Regions from separate parts of the Alteromonas sp. DY56-G5 genome, predicted to be linked through region 1. Evidence: predicted binding sites of a transcription regulator. Region 1 holds the regulator's gene; the other holds the start of a gene.
What was found. Region 1 encodes FNR, which switches genes on or off when oxygen is low (the NO sensors DNR and NnrR bind a similar motif). Its sites were predicted from a motif close to TTGATCTAGATCAA; they were not measured.
Positions count from the first base shown of each region.

Region 2: NO989_RS15470 (PRC-barrel domain-containing protein) is a predicted target of FNR. The motif match lies at 13,834-13,847, and genes of this name have one in related genera.

Region 1 covers NZ_JANHZQ010000006.1:13,849-29,698, forward strand. Annotated here, with positions in the region: gene NO989_RS04185 (heavy metal translocating P-type ATPase) at 1-2,031, shown strand, start outside; gene ccoS (cbb3-type cytochrome oxidase assembly protein CcoS) at 2,033-2,263, shown strand; gene NO989_RS04195 (sulfite exporter TauE/SafE family protein) at 2,250-2,909, shown strand; gene fnr (fumarate/nitrate reduction transcriptional regulator Fnr) at 2,955-3,692, shown strand; gene NO989_RS04205 (IS4 family transposase) at 3,738-5,066, opposite strand; gene uspE (universal stress protein UspE) at 5,381-6,304, shown strand; gene ttcA (tRNA 2-thiocytidine(32) synthetase TtcA) at 6,453-7,406, shown strand; gene NO989_RS04220 (patatin-like phospholipase family protein) at 7,407-8,429, shown strand; gene NO989_RS04225 (DUF2987 domain-containing protein) at 8,444-9,091, opposite strand; gene NO989_RS04230 (glucosaminidase domain-containing protein) at 9,088-9,879, opposite strand; gene NO989_RS04235 (stress protein) at 9,872-10,603, opposite strand; gene NO989_RS04240 (LysE family translocator) at 10,686-11,312, opposite strand; gene cobB (Sir2 family NAD+-dependent deacetylase) at 11,325-12,050, opposite strand; gene NO989_RS04250 (sulfurtransferase) at 12,133-12,963, opposite strand; gene tpx (thiol peroxidase) at 13,086-13,583, opposite strand; gene NO989_RS04260 (tRNA-uridine aminocarboxypropyltransferase) at 13,658-14,350, opposite strand; gene NO989_RS04265 (hypothetical protein) at 14,658-14,990, opposite strand; gene NO989_RS04270 (hypothetical protein) at 14,994-15,332, opposite strand; gene NO989_RS04275 (hypothetical protein) at 15,357-15,850, opposite strand, start outside.
Region 2 covers NZ_JANHZQ010000033.1:33,194-49,043, reverse strand. Annotated here, with positions in the region: gene recC (exodeoxyribonuclease V subunit gamma) at 1-1,921, opposite strand, end outside; gene NO989_RS15515 (dUTP diphosphatase) at 2,557-3,210, shown strand; gene NO989_RS15510 (AMP-binding protein) at 3,370-5,049, opposite strand; gene NO989_RS15505 (EAL domain-containing protein) at 5,271-9,443, opposite strand; gene NO989_RS15500 (ribonuclease J) at 9,660-11,048, opposite strand; gene NO989_RS15495 (DUF2789 domain-containing protein) at 11,117-11,350, opposite strand; gene NO989_RS15490 (DUF2750 domain-containing protein) at 11,475-11,825, opposite strand; gene NO989_RS15485 (LysR family transcriptional regulator) at 11,898-12,728, opposite strand; gene NO989_RS15480 (hypothetical protein) at 12,855-13,022, opposite strand; gene maoP (DUF413 domain-containing protein) at 13,423-13,779, shown strand; gene NO989_RS15470 (PRC-barrel domain-containing protein) at 13,972-14,721, shown strand; gene NO989_RS15465 (helix-turn-helix transcriptional regulator) at 14,818-15,129, opposite strand; gene NO989_RS15460 (rhodanese-like domain-containing protein) at 15,314-15,664, shown strand; gene NO989_RS15455 (LysR family transcriptional regulator) at 15,721-15,850, shown strand, end outside.

The DNA of each region.
Region 1 (15,850 bases):
CAGATTCTTTCTACACTAAAACGCATTGGTTATGTTGGGTCGCCATTTCACCCCGACGAACACGAAGCCAGTTATAAACGCGAACAAAAGACTTTTCTGAAAAAGCTTGGCCTAGCAGGCATTATGACCATGCAGGTGATGATGCTGATGACGGGGCTGTATTTTGACTGGTTTGGCGCTATTGAATTAGAAACCCGACAGTATTTTTACTGGGTTGCCCTTACGCTTACTACACCTGTGGTGCTGTATTCAGGCAGCACTTTTTATGTGGGCGCCGCCAATGCGCTAAGCGCAAGAACGGTTAATATGGATGTACCCGTTACGCTCGCCATATTCGGTACTTACATTGCTGGAATTCGCTCTACAGTATTAGAGCAAGGCGAAGTGTATTTTGAATCTATTTGTATGTTCATTTTCCTGCTGTTACTCAGCCGCTTTTTAGAACATCGTAGCCGTCATCGCGCCGCACAGATCTCTGCCAATATGATGCAGTATGTACCCGTTTCAGCCACCAAATTACTGCCGGATGGCAGCCTAACCGAGTGTCTGGCAAAGCAGTTAAGAATTGACGATGTGGTGCTGGTTAAGCCTGGTGAAACAGTCCCCATTGATGGGGTGGTAACCGACGGCAACGCAGCGGTTGACGAATCTATGCTTACCGGCGAGTTTAACCCCGTGCGTAAGTCGAACAGTAGCCCGGTATACGGCGGCACGGTTTGTCAAGATGGTACGCTAACCATTACGGTTACGCAGACCCTTAAAAATGCGCTGGTAAATCAAATTGTACGACTGCAAGCAAGTGCCATGGCGAGTAAACCTAAAGCAGCGCAGATAGCCGATAATTTTTCTCGCTATTTCGTTACCGCGGTATTGCTGATTTCGGCGTTAACCTATGGCTTTTGGGCGTATCAGGGTAGCGACGAGGCATTTTGGATCACCATATCGGTGCTGGTTGCAACCTGCCCTTGCGCATTAGGGTTGGCTACGCCATCAGCGTTAACCTGCGCTATGGCAAAATTAAACAGACAAGGTATTTTACTAAAACGCGCCGATGCGCTTGAACAAATTACTGACATTGACACCATCGCATTAGACAAAACCGGCACGCTCACAAAAGGCAAATTTACTATTTCAAATGCCTGGTACGCTGACGGTGTGGATAGTAATAGTGCGCTATCAATTGCCCGCGCTTTGGAGTCACGCTCTGAACATCCGATTGCCAAAGCCTTTAGCGACGATATAGCCTTTAGCGACGGTGTAGCCCTAAGCGAGATTTCTGCCTCTAGCGGCAGTGCTGACGCTATCGATAACACGGTACACAAAGTGACTAATTTTACCGTTACGCCAGGAGGTGGTATCAGCGGTGAGATCAATGACACGTTGTTTTCTATGGGATCTGTAGCATTCAGCGTTCACGAATCACAGCTAAAACTCATTGAAGCGTTCCCTTCAGCTAACGTGTTTCTCACGGTTAAGGGGCGTATTATGGCGGCGTATGAAGTAAAGGATTCACTAAGAGAAGATACGCAAGAAACTCTCGATATATTAGCTGCAAGCCATACTCTCGCCGTTTTAAGTGGTGATACACAGCAAAACGTTAATGCGCTTACCGCACCATTGCCAATTTCGACCGCTAAAGGTGGCCTAACACCTGAGCAAAAGTACGAAGCCGTTCAAGCTATGCAGCAATCTGGCGCGAAAGTAATGATGATGGGTGACGGTATTAACGACGCTCCAGTTCTTGCCAGCGCTGATGTGGCAATTGCAGTGGGTAATGCCACAGACGTGGCTAAAACTGCCGCCGACGTGATACTGCTTGGCGATCAGCTGCTTTCTGTACCAGAACTTATTCGAACTGCGCACCAAGTGAAGCAAAAAATAAGGCAAAATATTGGCTGGTCGGTAGGTTACAACGTTTTGATCTTACCTTTCGTCGTATCAGGCCTACTTTCACCGTGGATGGCTGTTGTTGGTATGTCGTTAAGCAGTATCATTGTGGTCACAAACTCAACGCGACTCTTGAGCAAATAGCATGAGTATTATTTACGTATTAATTCCAATCGCCATCATCATTGTTGCCGTCGCTATCGTGATATTCTTTTGGGCGGTGAAAACCAATCAATTTGAAGATTTAGATCGCCAAGGGTATAGCATACTGTTTGACGATGATCTTCCGCCAGAAGAAAAAAAGCTAGCTGAGCAACGCAAGCAACTTCAAGACAGTAAAGTAGACAAAAGCCAAGCGCCACATGGAAGGGATTAACTACTTCTCTGCCTTTCTTATCGGCTTAGCCGGCGGAGTTCACTGTGTGGGAATGTGCGGTGGAATCGTCGCTGCGCTAAGGATGGTATCGCCTAAAGGCGCTTCAGCACTACCCTATACCCTTGCCTATAACATGGGACGTATGGTGAGCTACACCATCGCCGGAGCAATAACCGGGGCAATTGGAAAAATTGCAGCAGATTATATACCTCTTGCCAACTATGCCCTTTCCCTACTTAGCGGAATCATGTTGCTTCTACTGGCGTGTTATTTGGGTAAGTGGTGGACTGGCTTAACGGTGCTGGAAAATGCTGGTAAAGGCCTATTTTCCAAAGTCCAGCCGCTTTCAAAACGCTTTTTGCCATTTAAGACCCCTTTAAGTGCATTGCCTTATGGTTTTATTTGGGGTTGGCTTCCTTGCGGTTTGGTGTATTCCACACTTACCTGGTCTCTCGCAGCGGGTAATGCGCTAGAAGGCGCAGCTATTATGTTCTTCTTCGGTTTGGGTACATTACCCACCTTACTCGCCGCAAGCGCTGGTAGCCAATATATTGTTCAAAGTTTTCAACATAACCATTTTAGACAAATTATTGCAGTAATAATGGCAATATATGCAGCTTATCTTATTCATAGCGCAATCGTTTAAAAATGGGTGTATTATTGTCGGGTATTCTTTTAGAGAGCGTGCATTATGAGCAAAGGAAGCCAATTTTCTATTCACTGTCAAAACTGTAGTTTCAGTCACTTATGTTTACCGGTGGCGTTAAACAAAACAGAAATCGAGTCTCTTGACGATATTATTGAACGCAAGAAGCCGCTTCATAAAGGTGACACGCTGATTCAAACTGGTGATAAATTCCGTTCTCTATTTGCAGTGAGAACCGGTTCATTCAAATCATTTGTGACTAATACCGAAGGTGAAGAACAGATTACCGGCTTCCACTTTCCTGGTGACATTATCGGTTTCGATGCATTAAGAGAGAACAAGCACCAAAGCTATACTTCTGCGTTAGAAACTGCCATGGTGTGTGAGCTTCCCTACGAGACCCTCGACGAAATGTCAGTGCAATTTCCAAAGCTACGCCACCAGATCATGAGTTTCATGAGCGCTGAAATAAAACAAGATCACGACATGATCATGCTTTTAAACAAGCGAACTGCAGAAGAGCGCTTACTGTATTTCATCTCACACCTGTCGCAACGCTTTGAAGAGCGTGGCTTTTCCCATAGAGAATTCCACTTAACCATGACGCGCAACGAAATTGGAAACTATTTAGGATTAACGATTGAAACGATTAGTCGTCTGTTAAGCCGTTTTCAAAAAGACAACATCATAAAAGTAGACGGCAAGCTTATTACTATTTTGGATTTCGATAGGCTAAACACCAAACTAGCGGCGCTTAACGGCCCTAGCGTTGTCTGCGGTTAGTCCTTTTTAAGTGTTAAATAAGGCGCGCACTAAGCGTAATGCTAGTCAGTTAAGCTGACTGGCTTTTTTCTTTGTGGGGTATTTAGTCGGTCTTTTCCTCACAACTCGTGGATAATACCTGTCAGGTCGTTTGTCAGGTAACTTCATCATCCTCAACGATTCCATCAGGTATTCATAGTGGACGGGCAGTTTGGTCACTGTGTCTGGGATGGTGGTCAGGAAGAAAACGATGATATGCCTCATGCATAGACCGAAGCTAAGCCGTGAGGGAGATAGCTCCGGCATATCTTTTACGGCATCAAGCATCATCACTCTAATCAGATTGTAGGCGAGTAATAGTCCCCACAGTTCCTGACGCACCATCTCAGATTTCTTGCTGCGAAGCGTCAGCTTTGCCTGATGTAACGTCTGTTTCATTTCCCTGAAGCCCAGTTCTATTTCCCAGCGTTGAACGTACACATCGGCAATCTCTTCGTAGGGGAACTGCATAGCATCGACCATTGAACTAAGCACGCGGTAGGTCTTTCCGTTTACTTCGTAGCTGGTCAGTCTCGCTTCGATGGTTTCAGGTAAACCATCAAACTTCTTCCGCGCCTGAGGCGAGGTCTTGAGGGTGACTACAGCATCATGTTCTCTTAGTTGATGTTTCACTATGTACTGTAAATCTTTACGGGCGGGCAGCATCCAGTGCGTATTAACACCTTTGGTCATCCACAGGTGCAGTAATCCCAGCGAGTAATATCCTCTGTCGAAGAGGGTTAGAGAGTTATCAGGGACTGAAGGAATAAGCCGCTCTGCAAGAGACATCTCTCCGACATCACGGCCGTCAAATTCACTGGCCAAAAGAAGGTGGCTAGACGTTTCCATCAGACTACACATGCGTACCTGCGGGTACGGGTTATCGCCCATCACATTCCGGTCACATCCGAATGCGGCAAGGTTCTCAGTGGTATCCTGGGCACGGAACATCACACCATCAACCGCCAGTACATTTAAACCACACCACTGTTCAAAGGCATACTCACCAAATGCCCGCTGTGCCATCAGCTTAAAGACATGACCGACAGCTTCTTCGCCCAGTCGCTGCCGGGCCTGCACCACTGCGCTGGGAGCAACAAACCTGTTTTTACCAGGTAACGAGATATCCAGTTTATTCGCGATATCCCAGACCGGATCACTACGAAACAGACTCATACCAACAATAGTAAATACGACCGAATCCAAAGGTAAGCGGCGACGTCTGACGGTCGCTACCCCCGATAAAGCATAAGCTTGCTGAAGAAGCTCAGGGTCAATTAAAGACATCAGTTTATTAATAGCATTCAAATCTTCTGCATGAGCAAATGTATCATCGAGGTTTGTAAGCAAAGACATAAAAAAAATCCGATACCAGAGACTGATATCGGATTTTGAAGTCTTAAAACGATCGGTCAACCGATCAGGAAAATATTCTTAACTGATCGGCATTACGCACTAAGCGCGCTTTTTTGTAACCTGTGTTAGCCACCTATCTACCCTTTCAGCGCCACGCCGGTTGCTCCATATTCAATTCGGTGGGTTCACTCATGGTCGCCTCGTAAAATTCTTGATCTAAAACAACTTACGTTTTTCCCAATGTCGTTTATAGTTAGTATTAGAAAGCTTCGATTTCGACAGCCGCTACTAAGTTTCGTAGTTAGGGGGACGTTATGATTGAGTGTAAACGAATTCTGGCCGTGGTAGATGCCGAGCGCGATAACCAACCTGCACTAAGCCGAGCTTATGAACTCGCTTCAAAAACAGGTGCTTCAGTTACCGCCATGATGGTGGTATACGACTTATCTTATGATATGACGACCATGCTTAGCCCGGATGAGCGCGAGTCAATGCGCGATGCAGTTACAAAGGAGCATGCAAAATGGCTTGCCACCCACTTAAGAGAACAAGGATTCACTGAAACTGATATCGTTGTAGAATGGAATAATCGTGCGTATGAGTCGATTATTTACTACACCCTAAACAATCAGATAGATTTAGTGGTAAAGGCAACCAAAAAGCACGACGATCTTGCTTCTGTTATTTTCACCCCCACCGACTGGCATTTAATGCGTAAATGCCCTCGCCCAGTATTGCTCGTTAAAGAGCACGACTGGCCAGAAGGAGGAGAGATTATTGCTGCAGTAAACGTAGGCAGTGAAGACGATGAGCATGCCGCACTTAACGATAAGCTCACCCTCATTGCTAACGACTACGCCTCTTTATTGAAAGGTAGCGTAAATTTGGTCAACAGTTACCCTTCTACACCACTTAATATCGCCATAGAAGTGCCTGAGTTCGACCCCGATACCTATCACGACGCGGTAAAAAATCATCATTTAAAGGAAATGCGTAGTCACGCATTAAAGTACGGTATTCCTGAGAACAAATGCGTAGTAAGAGAAGGCCTTCCGGAAAAAGTTATCCCGCAAGTGGCAAAAACACTGGATGCAGAGCTGGTTGTTATTGGTACCGTTGGCCGTGTGGGCATTTCAGCGGCCCTAATTGGTAACACTGCAGAACACGTGATCGACGAACTCAATTGCGATGTGCTTGCTATTAAGCCAGATGGATTTGTGTCGCCGTTGTCGGTGTAGTCTTTTTATCAGTACCACATAGCCCGTGTTTGCCGTTACTTAGCGGCCAACGCGGTATGTCACCAACAAATTTAACTTCACAAGCATGGTCTCGAAAAGCCGCTTTAATGTATAATGGTGGCTTTATCACAAACCAAGCTAGTTAATTATGAGTTTAGGCACAAACAGTGCTGACGCGTCGCCATTAAATGCTGCGCAAAGTAAGCAAAAGTACAACTTCAACAAACTTCAGAAACGACTTCGCCGCAATGTGGGTAAAGCCATTGGCGATTTCGGTATGATTGAAAACAACGACAAAGTAATGGTGTGTTTATCTGGCGGTAAAGACAGCTACACCATGCTAGATATTTTATTGTTTTTAAAGAAGATTGCGCCTATTCATTTTGATATCGTTGCGGTTAATCTTGACCAAAAGCAGCCTGGTTTCCCCGAACATATCTTGCCTGAATATCTAGAAAGCATTGGCGTTGACTACAAAATTGTAGAAGAAGACACCTACTCTATTGTTAAAGACAAAATTCCAGAGGGAAAGACAACATGCTCTCTCTGTTCTCGCTTGCGCCGTGGTATTCTGTACCGCACGGCAAAAGAGTTAGGTGCGACTAAAATTGCATTAGGTCATCACCGCGACGACATGCTAGAAACGTTTTTCCTCAATATGTTTCATGGTGGCAAGCTTAAGTCTATGCCGCCAAAGCTAGTCAGCGATAACGGTGAACACATCGTTATTCGTCCATTGGCGTACTGCACAGAAAAAGACATCGAGAAATATTCTCAGGCCACTGAATTTCCGATTATTCCTTGTAACCTTTGTGGCTCACAAGAAAACCTACAGCGCCAAAACATAAAGGCTATGCTTCAAGACTGGAACCGTCGCTTCCCAGGTCGTATAGAGTCGATGTTCCGCGCGCTTCAAAACGTAGCGCCTTCACACTTAATCGACAGCAACCTTTATGATTTTAAAGCTATAGCTACACAAGAAGGCCCGGTTGAAGACGGTGATATCGGGTTCGATGAACCTTCTTTCACTACAGAAAATAGTACGGACTTCAGTTATGAAGATAATGCTATTGAAGTAATAAACATTATGGAACCTAAGTAAATGAAAATTGGACTTGCGCTAGGTGCCGGTGCCGCAAGGGGCTGGACTCACATTGGCATAATTGAAGCATTAGAAAAACTCGGCGTAAAAATTGACGTTGTTGCGGGATGCTCTATTGGTGCCTATGTTGGTGCTGCCTACGCAAGTGGCAAGCTGGAAGGCTTGAAAGAGTGGGCCTGTTCCCTCAGCGACTGGCAGGTACTTGCTCTTATGGGCGTAGGACTTAGACGCGGCGGTATTGCAAGCGGACAGAAGGTTTTCGACAAGCTAGCAAGCGAGTTTTGTGAATCGACTTATGAAGACATGCTTAAGCCGTTTGCGGCTGTAGCTACCGACCTTTATACCGGCCGTGAAGTGGTGTTTAACTCTGGTCCTATCGGAGACACCATTCAAGCATCCTGCGCTATTCCCGCACTTTTTGCGCCTGTAGCACACGGTGATCGTTGGTTGGTAGACGGTGCCGTTGTAAACCCTGTACCGGTGAACTTATGTCGCCAATTAGGGGCCGATTTTGTAATCGCGGTTAACCTTAACGCCGATTTCCGACCACTTCGTCTTGAAAAGTTGAGACAAGATCATGAAGAAAACCAGCGCAAAACTGAGGACTTTTTTACAAAGAGTCAAAACGTACTACGCCAATGGTTCTCCCCTGACAACAAAGAAGAAAAAGCCCTAGAGAAAAAAGACGAAAAAGACAGCGTCTCGGCTGGCAATGTAAAGACTGAAGAAGGCATTGCTTCTGATGTGATTGAAAAAGTGGAAGAAGAGTTGACCGAAGTCCCCGCTAAAGTGAACAAGCGAAACCCGCCTGGAATTATGAGCGTGATGAGCAGTTCACTTGAGATACTTCAAGCTCGCGTCACACGTTCACGTTTAGCTGGCGATCCGCCAGACATTCTTATTGAGCCTCAGCTTACCGACGTGGGTATTATGGAATTCCACAGAGCCGAAGAGCTATGCGCGAAGGGCGAAGAGACCATCGCGCGGTTAGCAGAGCAAATTAGGTATCAGCTTCTTACCTAATCCCAAATATGCATCTAGCTTGAAGCCATAGCGGTAACACGTAGCGGCGCATGAGGCAGTGTTAAGCCTTTTGCGTCGTTGATCCAATCTTGTTCTAGATGCAACACGCCGTTATTAATTTGCACACCTTGTGGTGTAATGAAATCTAAATTCTTGTCATCAAACTGAATCATCAAGCCCTTTACCGAGGGCATCATGAAAGACAAGAAGCTTCCCATTTCATTAAAGAAAGCTTCGTACTGACCATACAAAAACGTAAGGTCGTCTTTTGTGTAATACTGCTTAAGATATTCTGGTTTGGTTTCAAGTTGTACCGACATATCACACACGTTCGCGCGTTCGTTTAAATCGATGCGAACCAGAGCGTTGGCAAGTTTCAGGGCCTTTTCGGTAGGCACCGTGAATCGTCCTTCATCACTCACTTCTAAGGGCATTGTTTTCTTATCGGTTACGATAGACGCTCCGTTAACTTCACATAAACGCCCTTCGCCAACACGAACAAACCCGAATGCAAACTGAAGCGCTTGGGTATCTTCATTATCCAGCTTTTTAACATGGCTATAGAAACGGCTGTACTCAACATCTATCGTTTCAGCAGCAACGGAAGAACTGCCTACACCAATAAACAGAGATGAAGCAAAAAATAAAGCAGCGCGTATCATTCGGATAAAAACTCCTCGTTAAATAGGATCATAGTTTGAAGCTCTTCAACATAAGCGGCTCCTCGCTCAGAGTAATTCATTAGCCCTTCAGCTAACGCAACACCAGTAATAGGAATTTGGTTTGCACGCAGTCGGCTGCGGATCTCTCTTAAATCCGCATACGCGTCGTGGCGGTTTAAATTTCGCATATAGGTGTACGTTGCACGCGACAAACTGTCGAATTTGGCAACTTCATGAGATGCCCCATCGTTTCGACGGTTCGGAACAAAGCCACACCCCTTAGAGAAACACCACAAGCCAAAGAAGTTATAGCCCTTTCTTGCGAACCGGCTGGTGCCCCAAGCTGACTCATTCGCGGCTTGCACGAGCACGAGTTCGGCTGGTAGAACATCAATCTTTTGTAGCAAAGCTAGCAATTTTGATTTTAGCGGCTGCGTTGGCTTAACTCGATATTCCTCTTCTAACCATTCAAGCCTTGCCATATCTTCTTCAGAGAGCGTTTCGTTAGCTAACGCCTTTCTGTATAAGGTTTGTACGTAATGTCTAAGCGTGAGTAGATACGCATTCTGCTTCTCTATTTCGGGGCGTAAATAGTTAAAAAACGCCTCTTTCTTCTCTTTTACATCTGTATAGGCAGAGAAGTTAGGCACCGGCTTTTTAGCTTCAACCGTTTGCGGTATATCTAAAATATCCGGTTCGTCCTCAGTAAAAATTATGGCGTTAATGACGATTACCGCTAATACGCCTAACGTAATAAGAACAATTTTAAAGGTTTCACGCTTATGCATCGAAGCTAGACTCATTCACATCGTTTTCAGATGCTTCCGTGCTTACTCCCTGCTCGCCAATCAGTTCCTGATAGAGCAAGCCCATCATACTAAAATAAAAAGGTAATACCCAAATAAGTGAAAAGCCCAACGTTAATGGCACCGACACAAAAAGTAAAAAGAACACACCAAATATGCTGGCAATTTGAGCCCAGTATGCATTAAATACGCGACACGACAGGATGATCGCGCTAATTGGCGTTAACTTTCTGTCAGCAACCAACATAAGTGAAAAGGACGATGCTAAATAAAAATAAACGCCGGGTATAATAAGCAACATCATACCTAGTTGAACAAGAATACTGTTTACTAGCTGAGTTAGCGCCAGCAAAAATATCAAGGGGAAAAACTGGAATACGGTAAATACTGAAGTTTTAGTGCCGCGGGCAACAAAAACGCCCATCATATACAACCCCGTCAACAGCGGGGCAACGATGCAGATTGCACCAATTTCTATGATAGACTGATGCTCGAATACGTAGGTTCCATCGTCATTTATTGTGATGTACTGCTGAGCAAATACACCTAACACGACAAACGTCAAAAATAGAACAACACTTCCCTGCAGCAATGATGAAAAGTTTGCCTTTGTTAAACCGGCAGCGCGGCGCAATAGACCTTTGGTATCAAATTGATACTGTTTAGACAACGTATTGTTCAGGCGGTCTTGGTTTACGTCTTTCACACAACTCTCTTATCTTTTTGAAAAATCGGCGCGATTATACCAACTCACAAAAACAAATGCCTGTTTGTAAGGTAAACAAACGTTAACCTAGTACTAATTTCGCAGCTAAACCAACGAGTAGCACCCCCATCGCACGGTCTAACCAATACCCTTTTTTACCAATAAGCTCAGCTACTTTACTGGTGCTCAAAAGGTATGAAAGAAAACAGAACCACAGTCCAGTAGCTATAGCTAAGTAGATACCGTAGCCAAGTTTCACTGTAAATGGGGTATCAATACTAATAATTGCAGTAAACAACGAGAGGAAAAATAGCGTTGCTTTTGGGTTTAGTCCATTTGTGAGAAAGCCCATCCAAACTGCGCGCTTTGCAGATATGTGGGATGTTTTCTTTTCAGCGTTAACTGCCTGGTCCTGCTTTACAGGCCCGCTTCTAAGCGCACCAAACGCAAGGTACAGTAAATAAGCTGCGGCGGCATAGCTAAATGTGGTGAATAACCATGGAGTAGTTGCAATAACCACACTAAGCCCCACTAACGAGTAAGCCACATGCAGTAATATAGCTAAGCCAATCCCTATACTGGTGTACATGGCGATACGTCTGCCATAGGCCACGCTGTTTCGAACAACCACCGCAAAATCTGGCCCTGGGCTAGCAACAGCCACAAGGTGTACCAACGCAATGGTAAGAAACTCATTCATATACTGCATGTTATGCGCCTCCTACAGCGCGTACTTTGACATTAATTGATCAACCCATTGTGGGACGATGTGAGAAGCAGGGCCTGTTAGCGATTCATCGAACAATGCATTAGTTACGCCCGGCTCCAAATTTGCCTCTATGGTGTGTGCGCCGCTTTCTTTAGCGATCTGAACAAAACCCGCGGCAGGATAGACATTACCTGATGTGCCAATAGCAATAAACACATCAGCCTTTGAAAGCGCATCGTAAATCTCTTCCATGTACATGGGCATTTCACCAAACCACACGATATCCGGTCGTAAGGTTACTCTGTTGCAACACGGGCATTTAGTGGTGTGATCAAAACTATCACTCCAGTCAAAAGTTTGCTGGGTTATAGCGCAGCGCGCCGATAGCAGCTTGCCATGCATATGGTAAACAGACTGGTTTCCACCGCGCTCATGCAAGTCATCCACATTTTGAGTAACCAACATCAGGTTGCTACCGAACGCTTTCTCAAGTTTGGCCAGCGCCTCATGCGCTGCATTAGGATTCACGTCGTCTTGCTGTAACTGCGCACGTCGAGCGTTGTAAAAGCGATAAACTAAGCTAGGATTTTGTTCAAAAGCCTCTGGGGTGGCCACCTCTTCTACGCGATGATTTTCCCAAAGGCCGTCATTATCCCGAAATGTCTTTAATCCAGATTCAGCGGAAATCCCCGCACCGGTAAGAATAACAATATTGGGTAGAGATTGATCAGATGGCATCAGGTTGTTCTTACTCTGTAGTTATAGAGCTAATTATACGATTAGCATGTTGTATATTTACTTAGTTAAAAGCCGCGACGCTTTACATATCTTTGACCACAGGATATTGAGTATCAGCGCCCCACTCTGACCAAGAGCCGTCATATACTGAAACCTGAGTAGCGCCGCACAATAATGCCGCCACACCAATTATGCAGGCGGTAACGCCAGAACCACACGTACAAATAATGGGTTTGCGTAAATCGATATTAGCGCGGTCAAAAACAGCCTTAAGCTGCTCAACTGGCAAAAAATGCCCGCTTTTGAGTAAGGTGTCAAAAGGAATATTAAACGCACCAGGCATATGACCTGAACGTACTCCTTCACGAGGCTCTGACACTTCTCCTTTGAATCGCGGCGCGCTGCGCGCATCAACAAGTTGTGCTTCAGTATTTATTGCCTGAAGTACTGCACCGGAATTTGCGAACCAACCAGGCCTAGGTGTAGCTTGATAGGTTAATTTTCCGTATTGTTGTTGTTCTGAAACCGGCAGCGCTGCTTTTTCCCATGCAGGCTGCCCGCCATTTAATATATAAACATCTTGGTGGCCCAACGCTTTTAACATCCACCACACTCTTGGCGCAGAATATATTCCACGGGTATCGTATACCGTAATAGGTGTATTCGCTGTTATGCCCTGATTACCAAGATAAATAGCAAGGTCATTTGCAGAAGGCATACTGTGAGGGAGACCTGTAGTGTGATCGCTACCTTCACTATCTAAGTCAAAGTCGACTGACGCAGGTAAAACCATTGCCGTGCGCGTATCTGGTGTTTTTGAAACGGGGTCGTCCATTAACGCTCGTACGAGCGTTACCGGCTTTTGTTGCATTACATTGGCTAATTCACCAACTGAGAGCAATACCGATGCCATTACATTCTCCTAAAAGGCACCCACATCAGTGAGTGCCCTGTAATACCCCGATACAACAAATCGGTACGTATTCAAACACATTACATAGTTAGCTAACCAACTAACCTATGTTGCGGATCTACTTAGCTAAGAGCTGCGATAGCCGCGTCGTAGTTCGGCTCTTCAGTTGTTTCTGCAACTTGCTCTGTGTAGACCACTTTGCCTTCGGCATTGATAACCACTACCGAACGAGACAGCAGCCCAGTAAGCGGCGCTGATTCAAAGGTTACACCATAGTCATCACCAAAGCTTGAGCGGAAAGTCGAGCCTGTAAGTACATTTTCAATACCTTCAGCACCACAGAAGCGACCCGCTGCAAACGGAAGATCTGCCGATACACAGATAACTGTAGTGTTATCCAATTTTGCTGCTTCTTCGTTGAATTTACGCACAGACATTGCACATGTTCCCGTGTCGATAGAAGGGAAAATGTTTAATACCACATTTTTTCCTGCAAGCTCAGACAGTGTTACTTCACCCAAATCTGCTTTCACTAATGTAAAGTCTGGTGCAGATGTGCCTACTTCAGGAAGCTGACCCTTTGTCGTAACTGTATTGCCTTGAAAAGTAACTGATGCCATTCGCTTTCTCCGTGTTTTGTTAATATGAAATAGTGGATGTAAAACAATACTTTCGCAAATAAAAGTGACGCTTTTTAAATGTTACTTTTAACCTGCGACTCTGCAAACGCAAGCTTATGCTGCAAGTGCGGCTTACCTTTTAAATATTCCCGTCTAAACACACTGAAATAATGCGCTAAGGTTTTTGCCCCTTGCTTCTGCTGCGCAAGGTCTAAAACGCTAATACCAACTTCAGCAGTACAGTGTTGGAAATCATGGGTAGATTCGCGTAGTAAATAATCTGACGCTACGTCCATACTCACGCCCAACACAGGAAAGTCATGCAAGTAAGGGCTCTTCACGAACATTTTTTTTGCTTCACGCCACGTTCCATCCAAGAAAATAAATAGTAACGTTTTCCCAGTATTCAATGGTGGCGTATCAATACAACGTTCAACTGCAGCATATTCGTGTGGAAATACCACGATAGGAAAATATTTTTCGTTGCGAAGTAACGCCAATAGCGCCTCTTCTGGCTCGGTGCGCTTCCACAAAAATGCGTGGTTATCTTTAACCACGTCCGCAATTAAACGACCGGTATTAGTAGGCTTATAATATTCGCCTTTGTACATCAAGAACAAAACCGCCACATCAGTGCCAGCCTCAGGCTTAAATTCACAAATACAGTTTTGCGTTGGAAGCAGACATGCGTCGCAGCGAACTACTTTACTCCCACGAGCGTGGAATGGACGTTCAGCACGAGATAACTCGTCTAAACGAAGTGACATAACAGAATTCAAGATAGTACGTCTTTGCCAAAATTTTTATGGATTTTACCATAGTAATTTGTGATAAAAGAGCGCAATTATCTCATCAATTTTTTGATTTAAAGTTTGGAAAATTGGGAGTAGATAAATGGTGCCCGGGGCCGGACTTGAACCGGCACGCTGTTACCAGCGAGGGATTTTAAATCCGTATGAACAGGGCAGTAAACATATAGGTTAGATCAGCATTGTTCCTAACAAAAGCGCTTGTTTAAGTGTTTGATTTGCCGTATTTGGCCCAAGTTCTGTTAGGAAAGGTATGGAAGACTCATTAATTAAATTTAGCGACCCTTACAACCTCAGTTTTATTATTGAAGACTGGGGGTAATTTTTCACCTTGCCCGTTCCATACAACCAGCTGATGAAAATGTGGACCTAGAAAATCAGAAGTCATCACGGCATCATCAATTCTAATCTCGAAATTATCTCCAGTTACCAAAATTCCCGAACCAAGAGTTAGTCTAACCACCGGTTCATACTTATAGTTATAAATTATGTATTCCGCATCACTGAAGCTAGACGCGGGGATTGCTTCACCGGTCACATCATCAACGATAGGTACAGAAATAACATTGTCTGAGTGCTGGTAAAGCAAGTCCTTCATTGGTTACTCTCCTTTGGCGAATGTGAGTCGCGCTGAGTTAACTCTCGCTGTACCGTCATTTGCATAAGTTTCTGGTGCCGTGTCTAGCACATCACCAAAAACAAAAGTGGCCCCATTCCATACTGAGAAGTGAGAAACGGTATCACCTGCCGATACGGGAACATCAACCGCGCTGGCTAGGTCACGGTAGCCGTTGGATGCTGCGGCGTATGTTGCTGCAACGCTAGCGCCTGCAATTTGGTTACTCGTTCCATTTGCACCAACTGGGCCAGAATGAAGTTTAAGTGTATTCAATGTTTGCGCGTCTGCTGCTGCGTTAAGCGCTGCTACTGTAATTTCCATTATCATTTTACCTTGCGTTGTGGGCTACTTAACGCGCCCTTGTATTGTGAGAGATTTGACTCGGCCTTGGACGACAATTGGCGCTTTTACGCGGCCTTGAACTGTCAGTTCGTAGGTTTCTACATTGCTTTCGGCATTAAAGAAGGTGCCAGAAGCTGTTGCGACAACACGCGATGCGCCTGATAGCGTGACACGTTTAAGCACCGCTGCTAGTGTGGTGACTCGTGTTATAGCATTACCTGTAATGTTTGCTATCTTGCTGAGCAAGGATTGCGTTGAAGTAGACACTGTTGCGTTACCACTAAGTAGCGCTGTTTTGCTCGCCTGCGCAGAAATTGACGCAGTGACATTAACGCTTCCAGAAACTATCCCGACTTTCACCGCCTGCCCTGAAGCGCTTGCCGTAATTAATGCGCCACCTGAGAAGCTATGTATTTCTAGATCCCCGTCGATGATAGATGCGCTAGCCGTTACACTGACCGTAGCTTGCCCGTTAAGCGACACAAGTTTAGATGCGC
Region 2 (15,850 bases), on a different contig from region 1:
CAGCATCTGGCGACGAGAATCGATTGAGTAGCAGGTCGCGAACCTGACGAAGGGTGAGTTCGTGTTCATAACCTGCCTCTTCGCACCGTGCAGCAAGATCGGCAGCAACTTTGGCAATAAGATCCCAACTTTGCTGCTGCTCTTTTATCGGCATAAAACACGTATCTCTAAGCGATATTAAGGCTTTAGACCACTGCGCGGCCGTCCTTGGGGCTGTTAATACTTGGGCAAACTCACCCAACAGCGCCACAACGTCAATAAGCTTGCCTAGCGTAAGCGCACTTTGTCCTTCAACGTCGGGAATAGTAAGTAGGTCACTCACAATGACTTCACTATCTGGTGCAAGCATGCCCATAAGTAATCGGCGTATTCCCCACCACCAGCTATAGGTATCGTCTAGATCAACACCTTCTGAAACGGCCGTTTTATGGGCGCTATTAAGACCCCAATGAATATGAGCTTGTTTTAGCCAAACCACCATTTGCTCGATATCATCTTGTGACACTGAGAAACGCTTTTGCACTGAATCTAACTGCAAATAATCCATAATGTCCGACACACCAAAACGGCTATCGGGCAGTTGTAACAGCGCCATAAATGCCGCAATCAACGGCTCTGCATCCATTGGGCTTCTATCTGCAATGGTACACGGAAGCCTAACCTGCCCCCTGCCAGCCAAAGCCTTTGTGCCTACTCTGTGAAATACAGCATCCACAAATGGCGCGTAGTTTTCGATGGCCGGGCACATCACCAGAATATCAGATGGGGTGCGCGTTTTATCTTGAGATAACCAGTGTAACAAGTGGTCGTGTAAAACCTGCACTTCGCGAAGTGCGGAATGGGTACACATGATAGTAACGCTATCGTCTTTTTCTCTTAAATCATGAGCAAGTGGCTTCGGTTGAGCGGCCTGCAAGATATCGTTGTGAATATACTCGAGTAGACCACGAGCATTGTCGCCGCCAGCGTTACCGTTTGTTTCTTCAAAATCCGGTGAATCAAACGCACTAATCTCAAAGGTATCCAGTTCAGTGAGTAAGTTGAATAGCTCTCTGCCCTGTTTACCTAAGTTGCCAAGCAGCGGGTTTGACTGATCTTCTTCCATCCATTTTTTAAGTCCTTCTAACCGCAATAATTTCGCCTGTTCGCTACTGCTTTTCGCTTCACCCCAATAATTAACGCTAGGATTTAAATGAAATATATGAATATCAATGTGCTGCGCGAGGGCGTCAAAAAATGCGATAAGCTGTGGGGCCATAGTATTAATAGCAAACACTATCACACGATCAGGCAACTTGTTCGTTGGCTCGCTTGGTAAATGACCAGCTTCCAACGCATCGAGCGTCATTTGATGCAAACGTGCAGGATGCAACGGCTGCTCTTTGACCAATATGCGCCAAATTTCGCTTTGCCATATCTCCATGTCATCAAATACAGCGCGTTCGTTAGCTTCCCATTTAAACAACCAGTCTGGGCGGTACAACAAGTATTGCTCGTACACGTCGGCCAGAGCGGTAGCAAGCTGAAGGCGCTGTAACCCCTGCTCTTGTTCACTTCCCGCATTTTGCCAATACCGGTTAACTTGTTCGAAGGCTTCTGCGCTCATTAGCGAGCCATCTTGGAGAATATTGTCGATTCGCCATGTCAGTACTTCACGACGATAGGGAGATTGCTTGGGTACTTTGTCCTGTCCAAGTACGGTACGTGCGGTATTCCACATAAAGCGTACTGGTAAAGGGTAATCAATATTCATTGCCACGCCGTGTTCTGTGGCAAGCTGCATGCTGACCCAGTGCTGCATTCCCGGGCTTTCAACCAAGATGGTTTCTGGCGTAAATACGCCCATGGGCTGCTGACGTAAAAGCGTGGTGAGAAGAAAACTTAAGTGTTCTAATTTATTAGAGGGATATAGCGCAAGCAATCGAAAAATCCTTTGTAGAACGTGCTTTTAGATACTGTGCAAAGACTGTACAGGTATCGTCGACCTTATAATTTAGTGTATCGCATTGGGCTCAGTAGTTAAGTTATTTCTCCAAAATTTAGATAAGCAAATGTCTTATGATAATAAAACAAATACTGGGGGCATGGCGAAATCAATACCCGGAGAGTTCTAAGCAAAGTGATAGAGGGATCTGGCGCAGTAAATGAGTACAAAGAAGCGTGTGTGGGCGATTTTCAGACAAAAAAAACCCACACAGACCTCAGGACACGAAAAATCTGTATGGGTAAGGTTTACGGTCTACTCAGTAACAACGTGAATAAGCGTTGCCTGGCACTCATTCACGTTAGCGCTACTGAGCAGCACTGTTAACGATTTATGTTTTGCAGGTTGAATGCCAACTTTTTAAACCTTAAATATCAACAACTTAAACAAAAATAGAAAACATGACCAATAAGTCATAGTTTTACCGTGGTGCAAGTGCACCACAAGCAAGCAGACATTAAAGAAAGCGCTTTACTCTCGCCGTCGTAAATTTAGCAGTTTCTCCCGAAGCGTCATTCAAGTACAATTTCGCCTTTACGAAACGCAACACAATTTCACGGTCAGGAGCAACAATGTTAACCGCGCAACAACTCGCCACTATGCTTTCTCTTCAGGATAAAATGAACGCCAAAGTAAACCCAGACTGGCTGAATGCTGGTTACGGATACTTACGTGCAGCAATGGTAGAGTCAGTTGAAGCAATTGAGCATCACGGCTGGAAATGGTGGAAAGCACAGCAAAAAGACTTGCCACAGCTTCAAATGGAATTGGTGGATATCTGGCACTTTGCACTAAGTGCCTGCATTATTGAATATAAAGGCGATATCGCTGAATCTGCAAAAAGTATTGCTTCTGAACTGGCAAGTGGCAACACCTTAGTGATTTTTGATGGCAAAGACTACGACGCGTCAAATCTGTCGCTTCTTGATAATTTAGAGCTCATGACGGGCCTTTGCGCCGCCAAACGCTTTAGCGTGCCACTATTCATGTTCATCGTAAGCCAGTGTGAAATGTCAGCTGACGAACTGTATCGTCAGTACGTAGGTAAAAATGTACTCAATTTTTTCCGCCAAGATAACGGCTATAAAGAAGGCACTTACGTAAAAGTGTGGGAAGGTCGTGAAGACAACGAGCACCTGGTAGAAGTAATGGATGCCCTAGATTTAACGAAGCCAGAGTTTAGCGACTTAGTGTATGAAGGGTTACGCTCTCGCTACCCTTCTTAAAGCGACCAGTGCGTTTCGTTTAACGCGATTTAGCCTCGCTGTAGTACTTATAGCCCAACACAGTTTCAACGCTTATTGCGTCTCCTTCCGATAACAAAAAGCTCTGTCATAGACAGAGCTTTTTTAATTATTGCCAAAGCAAAGGACTCAACGACGATTTTACGCGTCAACCCAAACTAATTTGTCGCTATAGCTACCTTGGATAATATCAACAAAGCGGTCTTCTAAAACATGACGCTTTACTTTGAGCGTCGGAGTCAGCAAGTCGTTTTCGATGCTCCATTCGTTTTTCATAATGACAACGCGATCCATAACTTGATGGCTTTCCAGTTTTGCGTTGATGGCTTCGAATGTTTTCTTAAGGCTTGCTTCAATGCCCGCTTTGTCTTTTTTCTGCGCTTCTTCACTAAGCACTAGCAAAGCCACAGGTTGAGGCAAATTAGTCCCCGTTACACACACTTGCTCAACAATAGGGTTTTCCATGAATTTTGCTTCAATCGGCGCTGGCGTAACATACTTACCCTTCGCGGTTTTAAAGATGTCTTTTAAACGACCAGTAATTTTAACGTAGCCATCAGCATCAATGACCCCTTTATCGCCAGTGCGCAGATAACCATCCTCAGTAAAGACTTCAGCCGTTTTTTGTGGTTCCAAGTAGTATTCCAGCATATTGCACGGCGACTTAACTTGAATCTCACCTTCTTCTGACGTGCGAATGTCTACGCCGTCGTATGGCTTGCCGATACAGCCGATTTTATCATGACGGAAAGGTACACTGCCGGTGCCATAAGCACTGTTCTCGGTCATTCCCCATCCCTCAGAAATGTAGATACCAATTTTCGCGAACCATTCAATGACTGCTGGTGCAAGTGGCGCCGAACCGCTTGCCCACAAACGTGCGTTATTAATGCCCAAGCCATCGCGAATTTTCTTCGCAACAATTTTGTTCAAAATTGGAATTTTAAGCAGCGTATCCAGTTTCTTCTGCGGCATTTTCGCTAACACGCCCATCTGAAACTTTGTCCATAAACGCGGTACCGAAATAAATAGCGTTGGCTGACAGTGACCTACATCCCGTTGGAAGGTAGTTAAATCTTCTACAAAGTGAATTTTGCCACCACTGTAGTAGCTTGAAAGCTCGACCAGTACACGCTCTGTAATATGCGCAAGTGGTAAGTAGCTCATTGTGCGATCGTTTTGGTTAATACCCAATTGATCTAGCGAGCGACGCGCTGCCCAACAAGCCGTATTGTAACTGTGCACCACCCCTTTAGGCTGACCAGTACTGCCAGACGTATAAATGATTGTCATCAAATCATCCATATCAGGTACAGGCGAGTCTGTTATGGGCGCGATATCCATAAACGCTTTCCATTGCTGCTTAGTAGCAATGTTTGGATAAGGAAAGGCAACCGTTAAATATTCTGAAGGAATAGAGGCAACTTGTTCCGCAGTATTATCTAGTTTTCCAACGAACAATAGCTGTACGTCAGCATGTTTCAATACATACTGGACTGTGTCTGGACCGGCTGTTGAGAAAATAGGTACCGACACGTGACCTGCCATCATAATGCCCAGATCAGCGATAAACCACTCAGCACAGTTTTTTGAAAAGATACCTATACGGCTGCCTTGCGGGAAATCGAATTCACGTAAACGTGCTGCCACTTTTCTGGCTTGTTCGGCGACTTGCTTCCATGTGTAGTCGTGGTATTCACCGTTAATAGGCTGCGTAAGAAATACGTCGTTCCCACGGCTCTGTTCCCAGTGGTACAACATACTTAATGGCGATGTTATTACTTCCGTGGTATTTGCGTTTGCTGTCATGTCTAGCGGCATAAGTCACTCATATGTTGTTATAATGTAGCTCATTTTTACAATGATTTCACAGACTTCTAATAAGCCCTATTTTTTATTGAAAAACAAGCTTTTTAAACAAGCGTTTACATTCTATGCGACGAATAACAAGGCTTTAGAGGCTAAATTTAGTTTTCTTATAGATTTGGCTTTTGAATCTTTATGGTCTTATCTGTTAGAAAAACGCGGTAAATATCGACGTTTTACCACGCTTTAAATAACAGCGGTGCAACTTCCTCGGCGGTACAAGGCTTGGCGTAGAAATAGCCCTGGTGGAAATAACACGCTTTTCCAATCAATTCTTCCGCTTGCGCTTTTGTTTCAACGCCTTCCGCAACACAACTCATATTCAAGTTATTCGCTAACGTAATGGTTGTTGTTACCAGCGCTTCGTTTGCATTACCCGGCGCCATTTCGTTAACGAAGCTCTTGTCGATTTTTAATACCGACAACGGATAACGCTTTAAATAGCTTAAAGACGAGTAACCTGTACCAAAATCGTCAAGGGCTAATACAAAGCCTTCTTTCACAAACCGATTAATCTGTCTTAACGCATTATCACTGTCATCCATCAATACGCCTTCGGTAATCTCGAATCGAAACGCTTCTTTGGGTAGGTTGAACTCATCAAGCAGGGTTAGCACACCAGTTAAGTCGAATTCGGTTTTGAAGTGAAGTGCAGATAGGTTAATAGAAACAAACCCCGTGAAGCCTTGGCTATACCAGGACGACAAATCCTCTGCCGCTCTTCGCATTGCCTGTCGTGTAACTTCTATTATGTACTTCAGTTCTTCAAGTACCGGAATGAACTGATCGGGGAAAAGAGGCTCGTTATCCAGTTTTCCTCGCAGCAGTAACTCAACCCCAATAGTGGTATTGGTTCTGGCATCTATAATTGGCTGGTAGTGATTGAAGAAACAGTCATCTGAATAGGCCCGCTTTACTTTATTTTCAAGCTGTAAACGCGTTTTGGCACGTTCATTCATGTCTCTCGTAAAGTAGGTAAAGCCGCTTAATGCGTCCTTCTTCGCCGTATACATAGCCACATCAGCCTGCTTGATAAGCTCAGCAGGCTCAGAGGCGTCTTCGGGATAAAACGCCACACCAATACTGCACGAAACACGAAGCACTTCCTCTGCTAACGATATAGGCGTTTCTACCGATTCAATGATTTGTGCCACGAATGAGCTCAAGTCGTCACTGACATTAACTTCCTCAACAACAATAACGAATTCATCGCCGCCCAATCGCGCAACGGTGCCCGACTCAGCCACAAGGTTTCGCATTCGGTTGGCTACAATGCGCAGCAGTTTGTCACCGTAATCATGCCCAAGTGAGTCGTTAATGCCTTTAAATCTATCCAAGTCAACAAACATCACCGCCACACGATGCTCATGATGACGGGCAAGCCCAATAGCGTGCTCCAGTCTGTCTAGCAGCAATGTTCTGTTGACCAAGCCTGTTAAGCTGTCGTAGGTCGCGATTTTCAGAAGTTTGCGCTCAGCATTTTTTTGTTCTGTGATGTCGGAAATAACAATCAGGTAATGCTCTGCAGTATTACTTTCCCCACTTACCGCTGTTATATCAATAAGCACGTCGTAGCGCTTGCCATCAGCACCATCGATCACGGCCTCGTCTTTCCAAAAATCCCCTCCCTGCATTTCCGGTAATTTGCCAGACAGGTGTCTATTCAACGTTGGATAACGCAAATAAAGTCGTGCCAACTGCTTGGGTAACGGCTCTTTATTATTAAAGCCGAACACCTGTTCAAAAGCTGGGTTCGCGGCAACTAAACGCTTTTCTTTATCAAAAATTAAAACCCAGTCTCGAGTTTGTCTAAAAGCGTCACTGAATAGCGTTACCTGCTGCTGAGCTTTTTGTAACCTAAACAGTTGGCGTTGACGGGAGAGTAAATATGCTACGAATAAACTCACGATGAGCGCTGCGTAAATAGTATATGCAAGCGGCGAACGCAAAGGCGCATGTGGCATATAAAGCGTAATTTCAGCCGGAAGCACGTTATAGTCGAAACTACCTGGCGTAGGGGCAACAGAAAAAACGTAGTCACCCGGTTCTATATTGGTAAAGGTTATTTTTGCATCGTCAGTCACGCCTTCTGTGACGACGCGATCACCATTCAACAGCTTGTAGTAGTACTTTATTTTTCCTATGCCTGACATCGCTAATGACGAAAAATGGATTGTTAACCCATAATCTTCGTAATCGAGATCGAAATGATGCCCACTTAGGTTTTTAAGCGGCTGATTAAGCACCCTATTGTCTACGGCAACTTCCGTTATAGCAGTTTGCTTACTGAGCAAACTTCTGCCAACTTCCAGGCTTTCCAATTGCGATGCAGAGAAAACCACAGCACCGCTCGTCGAACCGTAGGCCAGTCGACCGTCCTTAAGCTTAAGCGAAGCCCCCTGGTTAAACTCAGAAACACTTAGCTCTCGTCCGTAAATAAAGTTCTTGATTTGGCCGGTAGACGGATTGTAATTGTGTAACCCTTTGTGCGAACTAAACCAGATATTGCCTGCTTCGTCTTTTTGCAGCCCGTAAACAATGTTTGATAATAAAATATTCGATTCGTTTAGGTTGTACAACGGCTCAAATGTGTCTGCGTCTATACCAACCAACCCTACGCCACTGTATGCAAGCCACAGCACACCCATATCGTCGATAACCCACGACGATATAGAGCGATCTCGGCCACGCTGTAGCTCTGAGAATCGATAGACTAATTCATGCTGAAACGTCTCAGGATCGATTAACCACAAACCACCTTCGGTAGCAAAAAATAACCGATCACTGTGGTAATGAGACTGGCCCAAAAAACCCAATGAAAAATTTATGTCAAAAACACGAGGATCCAGCTCTAAAGAAGAAATTTCTTTTTTGTCCACGTCATACTTTAAAAAACCTTCGTTGCCAATAAAGTACAAATCCCCTTTATCTGAAAGCATCATTCCCGCGCCATACGCATCAAATACGGTGTCATCGCCACCTTTTAATACCTCTGGCCGATTAGCCTCCCCTGTTTCCATATCAAACAACCGTATTCCGTTGTACGTATTGAGAAACAATTCGCCACTTTGCGTTGGAACAATTTTGTTTACGGCGCCTTCGCCGATAATCGCTCTTTGACTTTTTGAATACAGATACTTCTCAGACTTTTTTGTCGTGAAATCATAGTGATTAAGCCCGTTTTCTGTACCTATCCATATTTTATTAGGTTCAGTCTCAGCAAACGACCACACCACGTGGCTGGTCAAAACGCTAGGCTCACCTGCTCGTTCATTCTGGATGGCAAAAATATCTGCACTTTTCACACCGAAATACAGTGCACCAGCATAGACTGAACTTAACCAGAGGTTGTCAGATTCATCTTTGGCAATGGCGATAATTTTTTTGTTTGAAATTTCGGTGAAACCGTTATGCGGTTCTAAGATGTGTTCGTATTCCCAACCACCTGCTTTTTTACTCAGCTGATATAGCCCTTTATTAGTGCCCATCCAAAAAGCGTCGTCTTTGTACTGAACCAACGTCCACACGTTTCTGTCAGATAGAACCTGTGTAAAGACATGTTCTTTTTCGCCCTGTACCTGCTTGAGAAAGTCTTGTTTCTGAGCAACAAATACGCCCGAAACCGTTGAAATCCACACCCTGTCCTTATCGTCTAAAAGTAGAAACTTTGCATTGGCGTTATCGAGGTTTTCGGGAATATCACCCAAGTAATCAAGTCGACGTAAAGGCTGCTCTAAATTGTTGATATCTTTGACGTACACACCCGATGTAGTGGCTACCAGTAAGGTGTCTTCAACGGTGATTGCCGCCCGGATGCTTTCGCTGTCACCCAACAGCGGCTCAGGGAGCTTTGCTATTCGCTCAAGGGTTTTAGTTTGCGTGTTAAATTTATGCACTTCTTCTGCCAGTGCAATGATAAGGTGCGTGTCATCTTGCCAATGAAAGGTTTCCGCATGTTGCACAAAACTTTCAAAGTCGTGGTAGTACGTTGGCTCTAATTGCACCACATCTTGAGTGGCCAAATCGAGATAATAAACTCCTCTGCCGTACACGCTAAACCACAACGCTTCAGTACCTTGAAGGGCAAGTCGATAAATGGATGAGTCGATAAGAGAATTGTCTGGACCTGCTATTCGTTTAGTTCTAACTCCATCCCAACGAACCAAACCACCTTCTGTGGCTATCCACACAAAGCCATCTTCGTTTATAACAATGTCGTTGACGATATCTTGCGGAAGGCCATTTTTGGTCGATAAAGACTGAAAGACGGGATTAGACAGTCGCGGTGAGGCCACCGCTTGTAGGCTTACAACTAAAACCAGCAGTAAAAGATAGTTGAAATATCTCATCAAAAATGGGTCGCACGTTTTAAATTTTTATTATAAACCCAAGTGTAACAGAATGTTTTAAACTTGGGCAGCTTCTAAAATGAGGTTTTTAAAAACGTGAAGGACACATCTATCGCATTGATAAATAAAAATTAATTTCCACAAAGCGTACAATATGAACAATTACAAAAAGCGCGCCAGACTAAATACACTTAGGGCTATTTCAATATTTTTATTTTACGCTTGCTGTACAGGAATGCGACCAACTGGAACAACCTGTCTGCGAATGCTTGGCTGTGGCGCTAGCCTGTACAAATCACCGTTCTGCCCTACATAGGTCTTTTTAATACCGCACGCTTTAGCAATATTTGCATGTGCTTGAAGGTGTTGATGCTCCCCGTGAACCGGAATAGCAATGGTAGGTTTTACCCAATGATACATGAGCTTTAATTCTTCTTCACAGGGGTGACCGCTGGCATGAATTGGCAGCGTGCTATCTTCACTGTGAATAACCGTTACTCCCTTTGCCTGCAGCGCTTTACTTAATCGGCCTACACTCTCTTCGTTTCCGGGAATAACTATCGAAGAAAATAGCACAGTATCCCCTTTGTCTAAACTAAGGTGAGGGTGAGTGTCTTTTGCAAAACGCGCCAGCGCGGTATTTTTCTCGCCCTGGCTGCCTGTCGCTACAGCTAAAACTTCATGGGGGGGAAGATAACCTAAATGTTGGGGGTCGGTCACCGGTAAATCGTCTGGCCAAATGCCCTGTTGTTTGGCAATGCCGTACATGTTCATTAACGAACGACCATACAGCGCCATGTAACGCTTAGTTTTCTTGGCGACTTTAGCCAGCGAAATTAGCCGTGCTATATTGCTACCAAAGCAACCTACCACCACTCTCCCCTTCAAGGGCGCGATAGTGCTTAATAGGCCGTCGTAACAATTTCTCTCTGAAATTGAAAAGCCCGGTTTTGTTGCATTGGTAGAGTCTCCAACCATAGCAAGAATATTCTCGTTGCCTAGTCGCTTGTAAAGGCTAACGTCAAACGGTAAACCTGTTATAGGGTTGGCATCAATTTTCCAGTCTGCTGTATGCAATACTGTGCCTACTGGTGTATTGATTTTTAGTGCGAAGGGTTCTGGAAGCGAATGAGTAATGGCAAGCCAGTTAACGCTAAAAGACCCAATTTGCTTAGTATCGCCTGCGTCGACTTCAACAATGGTAATACGGTTAGCCAATTTACTCCTTGCAAGCTTTCGCCTTAACACTTCGGCGGTAAAAGACGTAGTATAAATTGGCTTTTGGAAACGTTCCCAAAGGTAAGGAATTGCGCCTACATGATCTTCATGGGCGTGGGTAATGACAATGCCAGCCAGTGCTTCTTTTTGTTTAGTAATAAATGAAGGGTTTGGAGCCACAACGCGATGCGTAGTGGCTTTGAACGTACTCTGGTTAGACGCTTGGCTGACGTCTTTGTAGGCAGGTGTGAGAGGCTCATCAAAGGAAACACCACAGTCAACCATTAACCATTGACCATCGTGACCATACAAATTGAGGTTCATCCCAATTTCGCCCGTTCCACCTAACGGAAGAAACCACAAATCATCAGCAGATGGGTGCAACAAAACGACTAGTACCTTCTCTCAAAGCATTAAATATTAGTTTGACGTTCAAATCTATGAGCGCAGAGCCATCATTCGTGCAACTCAGCATTAAGTTGGTCTATCACTTCGGCCCACGCAGCGTCTTCAATAATGGCATCTTTCAAAAATGCAGACTGACTTTCATTCCAATAAGGCGCTTCATGAAGATGTTGGCTCTTATTCAGCCCTCGATGTGTTTCAAAAAATTCAGCAATTTCTTCGTCTGAACTTCCTAAACCGAGTTGGCTAAATAGACTATTCATTGTGGGTTGCTCAGTAAACATAACGCCTCCTTGGGTTACTAATTAAAGGCACAATAAGCGCCAGATACGTTGTACCCAACAAGCGTTTTTATGCCCCATTTGCTTACTAGATAATTACCCTTTGCCGTCCCCTTGAGATCACATCTTAAAGGTAGTCAGCAAACTCTTCTGGTGTAATTACCTCTCCTTCTTCAGCAGGTACAGGACATACAATGACCATTAATTCATCTTGTGTCATGCCCGGCACCCACTTGGTCAAAAACTCTTCGGTGCTTAATTCCATCGCTTCACAGTGTGCCCAGTCTTCGGTTGCCCACAACAGTGCTAACTCTGCATCAGGCCAAACCGGAACACCATCTTCTTCATCCGTAGTTAGCATTACGCAGCCGTGCTCATCTTTAAGAATGAAGAGCTTTTCTTCAGCTTTAATTGTTGCAAGGCTTGCTTCTAGTCGTTGAAATGCGTTTTTTTCCAATAAAGGATGTAATTGTGACATAAGTTTCTCTCTTTAATTCTGCGATTCACATACCTTTAAATTAGGCACAGTGGGTAAATTTATTGGCAGCGGTTAACACGCTTTAGACACGCTTTCTATTATCTCTGCTAGACCCACTCGTCTGACTTGCTTCATGCTGTGCACATACACCTTAAACGATACGTTTTCTAACGTTTCAATTCTGGTCACTTTCACACTATCGGGTAACTGGCTCTTAACGTTGGTCGGTAATACGGCAATACCACCTTCGCTCTGTAAATTGTTGAGCGCAAGATTCAACGAATTGGTTCTTAACTTTGCATCGCGAAGTTGAGGGTAAGCAGTAAGCAACCAGTCTCTTGCCTTAGCTCCCCAATCAATAGCCACAAAATCTGATGCATCAATAGTCTCAGACGCTTGTCCAATTCTATATAGCGCCAACTCCTGCTCTAGCAATACATCACTGTTTACTTCTTCAGATTTCAACGGTTCAGTGGAGAAAGATAAGTCTGTCACCCTTTCGTGCAATTGTCGCGACAGTGTATCTAACGTAAGAACTTCAGCCTTTACTGACCAATCGGGAAACGAGTTGTGTAGGTGACTGAGCATCTGAGGCAATAACAGCTCGCTCGCCAGCTGTGTTGCGCCGCAAACAACATATTCAGAGGATTGAACTTGGAGCTCTTGTTTTGCTTCGTTTAGCGTTGCGCATAATTGCCTAGCGTAAGGCAGAAGTTTCTCACCAGATTGAGTGAGCTGTATACTGTTGCGTTGCCTAATAAAAAGCGTGGTATGAAAATACTCTTCAAGTAGCTTTATGCGCGCACTGACTGCAGATTGAGTGAGGTAAAGGTTTTCAGCCGCTTTACCAAAGTGACGAGTTTTTGCCACCTCTATAAAGGTGGTGAGAAAGCGTATATCCATGCTTATTGTACAACCGAATCAAAGTGGGGATAAATTGACACAGATAATACGGTAAGTAAACACAAAAGCACAGAAGCGCACCGCTATAAACGGTACGCTTTATTAAAATTTCACCAACTCGCTAAATTAATACTCTTCTTGGTGCAGGCGACGCTGTTTGTCACGGCGTTGCAGGTCACGCTTCTGCTTTTCCTTTACAGTACTTTGACGTTTGGAACTTGGCTTTTTAGCGTGAAAATCTTCCTCTTCTACCGAGTCCCATTCATCACGCTGGTAACGATAGTCTTTACTCATTGACTTCTCTGGGTTGTTAACACACCTCAATTATTATCTTAAGCGACAAAATAGAAAACGAATTTTAATCATCGTAGCGACAAGAATTTTTGATTATTCTCATCAGTGATTTTCATAGACTTTTAACGTCCAACTCATTTACGCTCGTGTAATAGCGATACCCGTTGCAGGGCCAATAAATAAAAACTTACATTTCAATTTAATTTCAAAAGCTTAGGCGTCTCACACTTGAGGTTATCCCCTCGTACTTTCTGTACACTTTTCTAACGTAACCTAAAATTAACGTGTTAGATTTTATACCGTTAAAAATTTTTTATTGATAAGAAAAAAATCTTTTGTTTTATCTTCGTTTTTAATTATCTTAAAAGTGCGCTGAACAAAACACTACGTTGGGTACAACATGAAAAGTTTAGCTATTCGACAATCTGCAAAACCTTATATTGACCTTCAGAAGTTTCCATACGGTTTTCGTAAATCAGGTGACTTCAGTATTACTGAAGCCGATCTTCTAACCCACTACGGCAAAACACTGCTAGGACTTGAAAGTGGCGAGTTGTCGCCTGAAAGTGATGATGAGAGACATTTCGTCGAATTCGTTACAGGTAAAGTTGAAGCTAGCAATAACCTAGAAAAAGCCTGGGCGAAATACGTCAGATTAGCAAGGGGCAAAAAGCACTTCTACACCCTTCACAGCAGTGCGAGTAACCAGTCAGACTATGATGAAGATTACTCTGATGAAGAATTCGATGTAGCATAACGCTACAGCATTACTAAAAAGCTCGCTCCGGCGAGCTTTTTTGTTATTGAACAAATGATCTCAATCAACTTCAGACAAGAACAAAATGAAGAAACATTAAGGACTGTCTACACTTATTAGTAATACAGAGTGACGTGCAGTGAGTCGTGCATTTCATTCTGAAAAACGAGCCCATGCAAAGGAGGCGCAACGATGATCATTAGTTCAAAACAGCTTACTCACTTTTCTATACATGCCCTTGATGACAAAGTGGGCGGCATCCGCGATATCCTTTTCGACGACGAAACCTTCACTGTTCGCTACTTGGTCGCAGATACCAATACTTGGCTACCGCTTAGCCGTAAAGTGGTGATATCACCTATATCTGTCAAACAGTTAGATGAAGATAGTGAGTCTGTTCATATCAATATGACAGTTGATACATTAAAAAACAGCCCCTCTATTGACGAACATAAGCCTGTGTCACGTGAATACGAAGAAAATCTCTTCAAATACTTTGGTTACGGATACTATTGGATTGGTCCAGGAGCATGGGGAGAGTTCGCACATCCAAATGAACTGGTCGAATTACAACGCGCTGAAGAGTCTGAAACTGAAAACCCGAAAAAAAGTACCAACCACCTAAGAGCAGTGGGCGAAGTTGGTGGATATGAAGTAGCTACAACCACAGATAACGTGGGCCACATTAGTAACTTCGTCATTGATACCGAGAGCTGGAAGATAATCATGCTAGTGGTAGATACTAACAACTGGCTTCCGGGTGGCAAACATCTCGCACTTCTACCTAGCGATATTGAAAGTATCGACTGGGCGGCGCACAGCGTAGTAGTGAATTTAAGTCACGACGAATTGGTTGATAGACCTGAAGTGGAAAGTGAAAAAATTTCTGAAGAAGGCTATGTGCCTATGCTTTGCGAGCAATTGAATAAAACCGGAAATTAATAACCGAAGAATGTCATTGTTGGCGATTTTTAGTTAGGAACTTTACAATGTCCGTTGTTGAAGGCGGACATTGTAGCTTAAGATACGAAAAGAAGATTACTCGCAGAAAAATTCGTACATCAAAGCAATTAAACGCTTGACGCGCTCGTCTGCTAAGCGGTAGTAAATAGTTTGACCTTGCCTTCTTGTGGCCACCATCTTTGATTCTCGCAATAAAGCAAGGTGCTGAGAAATCACTGGCTGCGAGACGCTAACAACTTCGAGAAGTTCGGTTACCGATTTTTCCTCTTTCAGCAACGAACAAAGCACCATAAGGCGTGTTTTATTCGCGAATTGCTTAAGGAAGATCTCGGCTTCCGCAGCGTGTTCCATTATATCATCTGAACCTATTACCATATCCTCGGACATAAGCACTCTCTATCTGTGAAGTATTTCGGCACCAATTTAGCCATTTACTATACTAAAGTATAAGGCATTTTGCCGACCTGCCAATTTATGCGACGAATCGCCGTATTTTACATTGTTTTATTACGCTGACATCAATATATTAGATTTTACTTATTTCAACTAAGTTTAGGCAAAAAGGAAAAATATGCTTATAGACATGAAGACTCGAATAGAAAACATAGACGTGAACTTACGCACTGTATCTGCGGAGCAAGCGGCCAGTGAGTGCCGAAACAATAGCGGTATACTGATTGATGTACGAGAGAGTGCCGAAGTTGCCAATCAGCCCGTACCTTCTGCGCTTCACATACCACGCGGCGTGCTCGAAATGAAGGCACTGGAACAGTTTAAAGATGCTTCAGCGCCACTTTATATTCACTGTGCGTCGGGCGTTCGAGCAAAACTAGCTGCAGAGCAACTTATAAAGATGGGTTATGAGAACGTTTCGGTTGTGACATGCCCTGTACCCACGATAAATCAAGCAAACCAGAAATGACTTCTTAACCACGCGTATGCTATAAGTAGCGTTAATTAAGAGTTTTAAGGCGCTGTATGCTGAAATCTACGTTAGAACAATGGCGAATGTTCAAAGCCGTCGTCGATGCAGGCGGCTTTAATCAAGCTGCTGCTGAAGTTCACAAAAGTCAATCGAGCGTTCACCACGCGGTTCAAAAGCTTGAAA